Regions from separate parts of the Paenibacillus sp. p3-SID867 genome, predicted to be linked through region 1. Evidence: riboswitches for the same ligand, from Rfam matches in the RefSeq annotation. Region 1 holds a riboswitch; the other holds the start of a gene.
The links. Region 1 has a riboswitch for thiamine pyrophosphate ahead of M4D81_RS09405 (Ykof family thiamine-binding protein). Riboswitches for the same ligand answer to the same signal wherever they lie in the genome.

Region 1 (5,877 bases):
CGCTGAGCTGATGAAGATATTTATGCTGCATATCCCCAAGCTCCATATAAGAGATAGCCTCATCTACGTATTTCTCGTCTTCCGCGTTCAATCTGCCCTGAGAGTAAGGAAAACGACCAAAGGATACAAGCTCACGCACCGTCAGACGGAGGCTGATGTGGTTGGATTGTTTCAGAATCGAAACCTTCTTCGCCAGATCGCCGCTCTTCCATTGGCTAACCTCTTTACCGTCCACCGTAATTTGTCCGCTGTCCTTGCCTGTTAATCTGCTAATCATGGACAGCAACGTACTCTTGCCGGCACCGTTCGGACCGATAAAGGAAGTGATTTGACCTTTCGGGATCGTAACGGACACGTTATCAACGACTTTTTTGCCGCCATAGACTTTCGATACGTTCGTAACCTGGATCATGCTTTACTCTCCTTTAGTAGCAGGTATATGAAGTAGACACCGCCGATGAAGTTGATAATGACGCTGAGCGTTGTAGAGAACGTGAACACCCGCTCTACAACCAATTGACCGCCGACCAGTGCAATAATGCTAATCAGTATGGATGCTGCTATTAAATATGAATGCCTGTATGTCTTCATCACTTCGTACGCAACGTTGACCACCAGGAGCCCGAGGAATGTAATCGGACCTACCAAAGCGGTAGCCACCGAGATCAGAACGGCAACCACAATCAGAAGCCGCTTCACAACATAATCATAATTCACGCCGAGGTTGATCGCCTGCTCACGACCTAGTGCCAGCACGTTCAGGTACTTGGCAAATCGGGCAAAGTACAGCAAGGTCAGCGCTACGACAATGACGGAAAGGACCAGGAGCTCGGTCTTCACATTGTTAAAGCTGGCAAACATTTTGTCGGCTACAAACTGGAACTCGTTCGGGTCAATCAGCACTTCCATAAAGGAAGACATGCTGGAGAACAGGGTTCCGAAGATCATGCCGATCAGCAGCAGGAAGTAAATGTTATTCCCTTCCCTTTTAAACAGAATCTTATATAAGACTCCGGCAAATAGGATCATCGCGCCCACGTTGATCAGAAAGTTAACGTTGCTGCCCAGTTTGTACAGCGTGAAGGATCCGAAAACAAAGATGACGGTGGTCTGGATCAGTATATATAAGGAATCTAATCCCATAACGCTAGGCGTCAGTATCCGGTTATTCGTGACCGTTTGAAACACCGTGGTAGACAGAGCAATCGCCCCGCCGGTCAGAATAATGGCAAGCACCTTCTTGATTCTCCTCGGAAGCGCGTAATCCCAATTGCCGCCAAGATCAATGAACAGAAAGACTGCCACCAGGATGATTGCCGCTGCGGCCAACAGGCCGAGTTTGGCTTTATAAGTCATAAGCCTTTCTCCTCATCAGTAAGAAAATGAATATACCGCTTCCGAGTACGCCCACGGTTAGACTAATCGGAATTTCATAGGGATAAATAATGATCCGGCCCAGGATGTCACAGAACAGTACGAACCCGGCCCCCAGCAGCGCGGTATGCGAAAGGCTTTTTTTCAAATGGTCTCCTAAGTACAAACTAACAATATTAGGTATGATCAGACCAAGAAACGGAATCACGCCGACCGTCAGCACGACGGAAGCCGTAACCAGCGCCACGATGACCAGTCCCAGATTCACAACTCTCCGGTAGTGAAGGCCCAGGTTGGTAGCAAACTCCTCTCCCATTCCGGCCACCGTAAACTTGTTGGCGAACAGATACGCCAGAATCACAAGCGGGATACTAAGATAGAGCATTTCATACTGGCCCTTCATGATCATGGAAAAATCACCCTGGAGCCATGCGGACATATTCTGAATAAGATCATATTTGTATGCAAAGAAGGTGGCGATCGAACTGACGATATTACCGAACATCAGCCCTACGAGCGGGATGAAGATCGCATCCTTGAACTTAATCCGATCCAGTATCTTCATGAAGATAAAGGTTCCTGCCAGAGCGAATACAAATGCCACAAGCATTTTGACAAGCGGTCCGCTTGTCGTGAAGACAAGCATGGCTACCAATATCCCCAGTCTGGCAGAGTCCATCGTACCTGCCGTGGTGGGCGATACGAACTTGTTGCGGCTGAGCTGCTGCATGATCAATCCGCAGATGCTCATGCTGACACCCGCCAATATGAGACTGACAAGCCTAGGAATCCGGCTGACAAGCATAATATGCTGTTGTTGTTCCGTCATCGAGAACAATTGCAGTGGCGAGATATCTTTAACTCCAATAAATAATGAGATTATCGAGAGTACCACAACGGCTGCAAATAAGTATCTAATCTTCATGGCTCTTCCTTCTATGCGTATGTCTCTAAATACCTGGGATCGTGCAATTTTCGTCATCATTCTCATTGAGATTGATTATCAATTGCGTTCTGATATGCATTATATCATCCTCATTCTGGCTCGACAAGTATAATTGAGAATCAAAATCAATTAAATTGTTCATACAAGTATATTTTGTTCATGAATTGTTCATAATATGAAGTTAGGTGGAGACATAGCTATTATCCTCAGGGCAGAACCACACTTTGGTTAAATCCCCTTTAATGCAGCATCTGCAATAATGAGACTTCTCTAAAAACGATACTGTTTCAATCCCTATTAAATGGATAAGAAAAATTATATTAGATATTAAAAGTCGTTGACAATTCCTCTAAGTTATATTAATATCCTAACAGAATTATTATTTCTAACTAAACGTAAGTTAATGTAGAATAATAATTGAATTTATGGCTAATAACGTAAAATGCATATTTGCTTGTAGTAAGGGACATCTTCTAATCAGGCGTATGCAAATTCGATTACACCAGGAGGTTTTTTTTCAATGTCTAAAGATTTTTCAGCTGCACTCAAAAATCGCCGTTCTTATTACGGGATTAGCAAAGAATCCGTTATCTCGGACGAGCGTATTCAGGAAATCGTAAACGAAGCGGTTAAGTATACTCCGTCTTCTTTCAACTCCCAAAGTGCACGCGTCGTTGTATTGCTTGGCGAACAGCATGATAAACTGTGGAACATGACGGAAGGCATTCTGAAGGAAGTTGTTGGTGATGAAGAAGCATTCAAATCCACTGCCGACAAAATGGCTTCATTCCGCGCTGGTTACGGTACGGTACTGTTCTTCGAGGACAACAACGTCATTGCCGGGCTGCAACAAAACTTTGCCGCTTATGCCGACAACTTCCCGGTATGGTCCAACCAATCCAACGGCATGCTGCAATTTGTAGTATGGACATCCCTTGAAGCAGAAGGTCTGGGCGCATCCCTGCAGCACTACAACCCGCTGATCGACGAAAAAGTAAAAGCCGAATGGAACATCCCGGAAAGCTGGAAGCTGATTGCTCAAATGCCTTTCGGTAAGCCGGTTGCTGAACCAGGCGAAAAAGAATTTGCACCGCTTGAAGATCGCGTGAAAGTATATAACTAATCAAACAGATGAAAAAAGCCGCCTCCCTAAGTTCCTGCAACTGGGACAGGCGGTTTTTATAATGGGCAAAGATTGAAAAACCGATGGCAAAACGATACAATTACACAGGTAAGAACCCTCGAACTTCTACCGATAACATGAAGTTCCGGGGCAAATCTTGTGGTTAACCAACTACATAAGATGTTGGCTGTACTAGGGGTGCCATGTGCTGAGAGACGGCGGGCTGCCGTTAACCCTTATCACCCGATCTAGGTCATACTAGCGTGGGGAAGTGTAGCATTTATGTTTATTTCTTTTCGTAGGCATAACTGCACCTTCTTCACGGGGTGCGGTTTTTTTACGTGGACTTATATAATGGGGAGGAAATGACAATGAATGAGCTTGTTTGCGGAACCAGCCGGATCGTCGGATGCCGGTTCTCGGTATTTCCTATGACAGACCGGTTTGTAGAGGTCATCCTGGGCGCGCTGCAATCTGTGGATACGGGGAAGGTGTGGATTCAGACAGACGATGTGAGTACCTGTATTCGTGGACGTGCAGAGCATGTCTTTGATGTTACAAGAGCGATATTCGCCCATGCTGCGGCGAGTGGCGTGCACACTGTTTTTAATGGCACTTATTCCATCGGCTGCCCCGGGGATACGGACGCCGATGTATATATGACGGAGGATTCGACCCGCTTAAACAACGACATCGGAGAACATGCCGATATGGAGACTGCCTGCCAATTCGCTCTTTACCCCATGGGTACGGATAACTACATGGAGGTCATCTACGGTGAAGTAAATCGTGCGAAGGCAGCCGGTACGTTCGCCGGAAGCGTTCATTACGCCAGCCGGTTGGACGGATCCTTATCCCGGGTGTTCGGGTCTCTTGAAGAGGCGTTTTTGCATGCGATCCAATCCGACAGCAGCCATCTGGTCATGACTGCAGTGGTGTCCGCTCACAGCCCCTCGGTTAAAGCTGCATCGAATTGAGTCCGATTGAGGCAGACAAAAGCCCGGCATGCGCCGGGCTTTTCTGTCACTACTGCCAAGAATCTTGACGGTTTAAACCCAAGCACTCAAGATGATTACGAGCAGGATAAAGAGAACCAAAATAATTCCTACTGAATTGCCATATTCACCGCCGCCATATACTCCGCTCATGAAGATCCCCTCCTGGATTTAAAGTATGCCGTGATGTAATCACACTATTATAGTATTTCCCGCGCCTTGCTAGCGTCACGGCTAATGTACCAATCTTTATCTATTGGCATCGATATTTTATTCCTCATAACCGATGAGAAGTTTCCCTCCGTACGGACGGAGCATTTCCTCGGTAAATGCCATTAGAACAGAAGGATCATCTTGGCGATACATCGCCGCGAGCGCTGCTTCCAATCGCTCTCCTAAGATTGTGTCAAAGCGGTTAAACAGGCGGAACAGCGTTTTCCCTTCACCCGTCCACTCCCGGTTCACCCTAAGTACAAAATCACAGAGAATCGCGGCTATTTTGTGCACCGTAAACCATTTTTCGCCATCGCTTCGGGGACTCTTCAAGTCCAGCATGTACTCGGTTAGCACATAACGGTAATCGTTAATATCGGTTCTCGTCAAGGGCAGAGGTCCGTAATCCAAATCGCTTTGGGCTTCCGCCCGCACCTCTTCCCCCTCGGGCATAAGGCGCAGCACCGTCCCTTCTGCGATCATCCGCTGAAATGACGGATTCGCCGCGATCACTCCCTCGTCAAAATATTCGCGATAGGAGGATAAAGACAATATAAAGATTTCCGCGATCCACCCATGCGCCCCTATCGTCCTCCTGCTGAAATCATGACCCTCTCGTTCAAGGACCATAATGTCCAAATCGGATTGTTCATTATATTCGCCTCTGCTCGCGCTGCCGCCAAGCACGGCAAGCAAACAGTCGGGATAATCGTGTTGAATGACGCGTTCCGCTGCCTCTACCGGTTCCATCCTCATGACGTTTCCTCCATTATGACTCTGATCCTCCCGAAAAAAGGGCTCAAAATATCTAATTCAGCTAAAACCCTAAACGTACCTGAATCATATGGTAAATAAACGATTACCCTCATGTTGATGACAAGGGAAGAAGGGATAGATGAGATGAACTACATTCATATGCTCTCCAAATTAGGCATGGGCAGTGCCCACCCGGGAGGATTCGAGGCAACCCTCAGAATGCTGAAGAATTATCCCATTCAACCGGGCAGCCGCATTCTGGAGGTGGGGTGCGGAACTGGCAGAACCGCATGCCATCTTTCGGAGATGGGGTATCAAGTGACCGCTGTTGATCTGAACGAAAATATGATCAAAAAAGCACGAGCACGAGCCGAAGCGATGGAAATCGACGTGCAGTTCCATCAAGCGGATGTATGCGCATTGCCTTTCGAGGACAACCAATTTGATCTGATCCTGGCCGAGTCTGTTAC
Region 2 (5,877 bases), on a different contig from region 1:
CTTCTGCATCAGGCTGTAGAATAAATCCACCGAGGACGTTGTCGTCACGAGCAGCAGCCCCTCCGAGGCAAAGGCAATTCCCTTAAAGCCCAAATGCAGCCCTCGGTAGAAGCTTTCTTCCGATACCCGGAACAACCCCCACTCCCACCAGATCGTTTCTCCCTTACCGAACAGCATCATGGAAGAGGCGGACGATATGAAGGCAAGCAGAAACGGAATGAAGAACAACAGCATTTTCCACGGCTTCACCCCGCTGAGCACCACGAGACAGACCATAAAGATCAACGCCTGGTACAAAACAAAATCAAGATCATGGGTTAACACCGTCATGAAAAACAGCGCACAGATCAGACCCAGCTTCACCACCGGATTCGCCCGGTGCAGCCAAGTGATCCGTACGGGGTTCCATATGTTCATGCATTCACCCCCGTGAGGCGATGATCGGCCGTGGTTAGATTTTCGCGAGTCTCATCAGTGCCATTCACTCCGCCCGCCTCCCGTCCGGATTCCGTCCCGGTACACCAGCGCGGGGAAGGCATGCTCGAGGTCAGTTGTCCCTCGCGGATTTCCCATATATGCGTGGCGACCCGCTGGGCGACCTCCATTTCATGCGTCACCATGAGAATGGCGGTTCCCGCACGGCGCAGCTTCTCGCACATCTCCAGAATCGCGAATGTATTCCGCGCATCCTGTCCGAAGGTCGGCTCATCCAGAAGCAGGACGGACGGCTGTCTTGCCATGGCCGTAGCCACGCTCAAGCGGCGCTTTTGGCCTGTCGACAGCTGGTACGGATGCCTGGCCTCCAAGCCATTCAATCCGAAACGTTCAAGACAGCGCTCGGCCTGCGCCTTCGCTTCCTCCGGCGGCACATGATCCACCAGCAGCGAGTAAACCACCTCATCGCCGATGCGCTCCGTCAGGAATTGAAGCTCCGGATTCTGAAACACGAATCCGATTTGGCGCAGCTGCTGCTCTCTCTTCTTCCGCACCTTCCTGCGCTTGCCCTGAATGACCTCTTCCCGGCAGAGCATGTAGGTCCCTTCGGCGCGAAGCAGCCCCATCAAACTGAGCAGCAGCGAGCTTTTGCCTGCTCCGTTCGGACCTACCACCGCAATGAATTGTCCCGGAAACACCTCGGCCGAAGGGAGGCTAATGACCGGTTTATCCCATCTCATTCCCCTGAAATTCGCCAGGTGAATGACAGGCTCCCCACGTTGAGCATACGGCGGAGCAGCCTCATGCAGGAGATTACGATTACCCTGCTCATCGCCAAGCGCATCGACCGGAGCAAACAGCTCTCTGCCCGCCCGGGTCTGCGCATAATCTTCCCATACGCCGGGATACCAGATTCCATAAGCTTGGAGTTCCCGCTCGTATTCTGCGAATATCGCTGCTGGAGGACCTTCGCCCAGAATCACGCCATCCGGGCTGAACAGCACGACACGATCCACGTATCTGGCCATTTCTTCGATCCGGTGCTCCACGATGATCAGTGTCCGCCCATCCGATACGGCCTTCACCGCGGACCAGATTTGCTCCCTTCCTTCCGGGTCGAGCAAGGCAGATGGCTCGTCTAGGAACAGCACCTCCGGCTCCAGCAGCAGAGCCGAAGCCAGCGCTAACCTTTGCTTCATGCCTTGGGACAGATGCCCGATCGGCATATGAAGCTCCTCAAGATCAAGCCCCACCTCGCGGAGCGCCGCTTGCATCCTCTCCTTCATCTCATCGCGCGGAACACTTAGATTTTCCAGTACGAAAGCCAGCTCTTCATCCACGTACGGCATGCAGAACTGGGTATCCGGATCTTGAAATACATACCCCCAAGAGCGCGGAACCAGCTGCGACTCGCATTTCATCGGCACCTCCGTTGCGCGGGGAATCATCCCGCTAAGCACCTGCAGCAGCGTGGATTTGCCGCAGCCGCTCGGACCGAGCAGCAGCACCTTCTCCCCGCGGACAGCCGAGAAGGAGAGGTCTTTGAACATCAGTCGTTCCTCGCCCGGATACTTCAGACGCAATCCCTCCACATAGACCGCCGGTTCCGGAACCATCTCAGCGGACTGAGCCGGAACCAGGCTAACCGTGGCATTAGACATGGCGCGGATCATCCAGTGCTTCGTAATCCTTCTTCGACGCAGGACGCAGCAGGGATGTGACGCCCGTGCGGTCCAAGGCTTTGGCCAGCAAGAGCATGAGCAGGCCTGCAATGACGGCACCGCTGAGTACCCGCATACCGTATTTGGCCAGGAACATCCACGTCTGCAGGTCATCGGTATAACTGTAATAGAAGTCCATGATCATCGATCCGATGGCTGCGCCTGCTCCGGCAATCGCCAGCGTCCACGCCGAGGTGCTCCGATAACGGAACGCCGCGAATACCAATTCTGCCCCAAGTCCTTGAATGAGGCCATACAGCAGCAGAGTCAATCCCCAGCCGCTGCCAAACAGCACTTCCACGTGGGCAGCCGCCACTTCCGCAATGATGGCCACTCCCGGCTTACGGATTAGCAAGTATGCAAGCGTGGCTGCAGCGAACCACATTCCGTATAACAACTCATCCGCTTCAAAGAACAGCGGTTTTAACAGATTGTAAACCGAACCCCAGAAGTGATAAATGACGCCAAGCACCAGCGATACCAGCACCGTCACCAAAATATCGCTTAACCGCAGCCCTTTTCGGGGCTGAACCCCCAACTTCTCTTGCATAGATGTTCCCATAACCATACATTCCCCTCTCCACCTCTATTTTTGTGTAAGCACAACAAAAAACCGTCTGGAAAAACGCGCAGACGGAAAAATAGGCCCTATGTAGGCAGGGTCGGATATTCTCTACGCTGGCATTACCCAGTTCAGATTAACGGTCAACAGCGGATAACAGCTGCAATCTCAGCCTGATTCACTCAAGCCCCCGTATTCCCTATTCGGTTTCATGTTAATCTTAAAATACACATTCGTTCTCCAATTAGCAAGAACCTTTTTTCAAAAATGGCTATTTATTGATTTCCAGCTCATTCTATGTCAATATCAGAGTGATTGGCTTTTCCACCAACGTTTATTGCTGACACCTATGCACAAAGGAGAATGACATGGCTAAACAATTGCTGCGTCTGATGACTGAGCTGTCCTCCCGCAAGTGGCTGTCCCGAATCATGGGACATTGTTCCCACAGCCGGCTGAGCCGTCATCTAATACCTGCATTCATACGAATTTATCAAATTCCGGCGCATGAAGCGGAGAAAGAAATCCACGAATACCGCTCACTGAACGAATTCTTTTCCCGCCGGTTAAAAATAGGCCTGCGCGCCATAGACGACACCGCCGATGCCATGGTAAGCCCCGTCGATGCCACGATATCGGCGATGTGCGCCGTCAACGCCGGCACCATTCTGAGCGTCAAGGGACAGGATTATACCCTGAGCGAGCTGCTCGCCAAATCACCGAGAATGGAAAACTACATCAACGGTTATGCATTTGTATTGTATTTAAGCCCAACCGACTATCATCGCATTCATTCCCCTGTAACCGGTGTTCAGGCGGAAAGCGAGCATTTAAAGGGACGCGTTTACCCCGTGAACGATTTTGCGATGACCCATATCCGGCATGTGCTCAGCCGTAATGAGCGCCTCATTACCTATATTGCGCATGAGTTCGGCGAAGTTGCCGTCGTGAAGGTCGGAGCCATGAACGTAAGCAGCATCCGTTATGCCGACGAGAACGTGAAGAAATACGAGATCGGCGATGAACTCGCGTACTTTGAATTCGGCTCTACCGTCGTGCTTCTGACAGAGAACGGCACGTTTACTCCGCGCGGTGACCTGGAACCCGGCTCCAAGGTGAAGATGGGAGAGCTGCTTGGTTTGCTTCACCCGTCCCCGACCAGAAAAGGGTAACTCCATTCACCTTACCAAGCTTCACCAAGCATCGCATGACAAGTTAAGGCCATGAATCATTCGCTGCATGAATGATTAACGCCGGTCCAGCATCCGATAAACGATCCGCTGAAACAGCCGATCCGGCAGTACGCCCTTGATCCATGCGGTCAGCCGCGTACCTCTGGGCAGCGTATAGCGGAACCTCGGTTTGGACATGGACGCAATGTTTGCCACAAGCCTGGCTACCTCCTGCGGATCTCCGCTTCCCCTGGCTGTCCGCTCGGAATAGTCCAGCACGCCCTTCAGCAGACCGCTGTAGGGTGATCCTTCCTTTACCGTAAGCTCCCCAAAACTTTTATTCCAGATCGGCGTGCCATAGGCACCAGGCTGGATCAGCACAACATCGATGCCAAAGGGCATCAACTCCATGGACAGGCTCTCGCCGAACCCCTCCAGCGCAAATTTGGATGCCGCATAGGGACCATAACCCGGAAAGCCGACCACGCCGCTAATGCTGCTCATGAGAATGATTTTGGATCGTCCCGTCTTGCGCAGCAGCGGGAGCATATGCTGCGTTACCGATACGGTCCCGAAAAAATTCGTCTCCAACTGCTTGCGCCAGCCGCTGAGCGGTACTTCCTCCACCATGCCGCCTACCGCTTCGCCGGCGTTGTTCACCAGCACGTCCAAGCGGCCGAACTTCTGCTCTAACTCCCAAGCAGCAGCCTTGACATGTTCCTCTGAGCATATATCCAGCTGGAATACGTGAATGCGTTCGACAACATCTGCTTTTTCGGCTCGGGTCAACAGCTCTGCAGCCGCCTCCGGCCTGCGCAGACCCGCTGCCACGTCATAGCCCGCTTTTGCCAGCTCCAAGCTGATGAGCAGTCCGAACCCGCTCGACGCGCCCGTGATCAGCGCAACCTTTCCTGCTCCCGCCGTTACCACCGAAACACCGCTTGGTCCGCCATTGCCACTTTACCCTTCACACCCTTCACCCTTCCGTTATCCGAACTGCCTGTCCGGTCCATTAAAACCCTGCGTTTAGCGCTTTATACATATTCCTAATATAACAAATTTTCGCAATGCCAACAGAGTCCCTATCCGTATATGCATCCTTTTACAACGTAATCAGACATACTCCCTATTCCCATGTGCATCCATTAAATAGAACCGCAAAGTGGAGCCTATGCTTCGATGCGTATTCCAAATACTTTGCGGGGACCCCAATACAAAATGCCCCACAAAGTGGAGCCTGTGCTTCGATGCTTATTCCAAATACTTTGCGGGGACCCCAAAACATATCAAAAAAAGGGAGCCATTTAGCTCCCTTTTGCGTTCATACAGAAAAAAGCGTATATGATAACGGGATTCCACGTCCCCGTATGTAGGCCTAAGTCTCGTTAAAACCACACATTCTGATGATCCTGAGTCGTTGTCTTCATGCGGCGCAAGCGATTTCTGAAAATACCGCAGCCACCGCGACTGAAGAAACGTCCACGCACCCGTCTTCTTGGGCTCATTCCTCTCTCCCCCCCTTCATAAGAAAAACGTCTATCGACGTACTCGCATAGAAGACAGACCGCATTTAGCGGAAGTTTTTCTTGCGATATCAGGAAGGCTCATGCTTCGAATTTATACTTTCTGATATCTTAAAATGAAACTGTATGTCGTTTTTACCCTAAATCGCTTGCTATGAAACCCATTTTGCCCTTCGACTACCCAGGTAAGTTATGGAAGGTCGGGGAATCACCGAATCTCGGATGGGCTCTTGCCCGTATACTGCTTGAATTGCCGGCTGAAAAAGAATATATCCCGGTAACCCAGCGCGTCGGCTACCTCCGTTACGTTCATCCCCTGATGCAGCAGCAGATGCTGCGCCCGCTCGATCCGCATCTGAATGATGTAGGATTGTACCGGCGTGCCGATCAGCTCCTTGAACTTGATCGAGAAGTAACGGGGGGACAATCCCGCTCTGGCCGCCAAATCCTCGACCCGATGGGGA

Region 2: another riboswitch for thiamine pyrophosphate. It lies ahead of M4D81_RS21190 (ECF transporter S component); the one in region 1 lies ahead of M4D81_RS09405 (Ykof family thiamine-binding protein).

Annotation. Positions count from the first base shown of each region.
Region 1 covers NZ_JAMBDM010000004.1:98,111-103,987, forward strand. The annotation lists gene M4D81_RS09385 (iron ABC transporter ATP-binding protein) at 1-412, opposite strand, end outside; gene M4D81_RS09390 (iron chelate uptake ABC transporter family permease subunit) at 409-1,356, opposite strand; gene M4D81_RS09395 (ABC transporter permease) at 1,346-2,299, opposite strand; gene M4D81_RS09400 (nitroreductase family protein) at 2,841-3,443, shown strand; TPP riboswitch at 3,628-3,730, shown strand; gene M4D81_RS09405 (Ykof family thiamine-binding protein) at 3,815-4,420, shown strand; gene M4D81_RS09410 (YjcZ family sporulation protein) at 4,493-4,591, opposite strand; gene M4D81_RS09415 (nucleotidyltransferase domain-containing protein) at 4,709-5,407, opposite strand; gene M4D81_RS09420 (class I SAM-dependent methyltransferase) at 5,552-5,877, shown strand, end outside.
Region 2 covers NZ_JAMBDM010000010.1:170,798-176,674, forward strand. The annotation lists gene M4D81_RS21180 (energy-coupling factor transporter transmembrane component T family protein) at 1-417, opposite strand, end outside; gene M4D81_RS21185 (ABC transporter ATP-binding protein) at 414-2,096, opposite strand; gene M4D81_RS21190 (ECF transporter S component) at 2,089-2,718, opposite strand; TPP riboswitch at 2,810-2,922, opposite strand; gene asd (archaetidylserine decarboxylase) at 3,087-3,890, shown strand; gene M4D81_RS21200 (SDR family oxidoreductase) at 3,966-4,820, opposite strand; gene M4D81_RS21205 (helix-turn-helix domain-containing protein) at 5,622-5,877, opposite strand, start outside.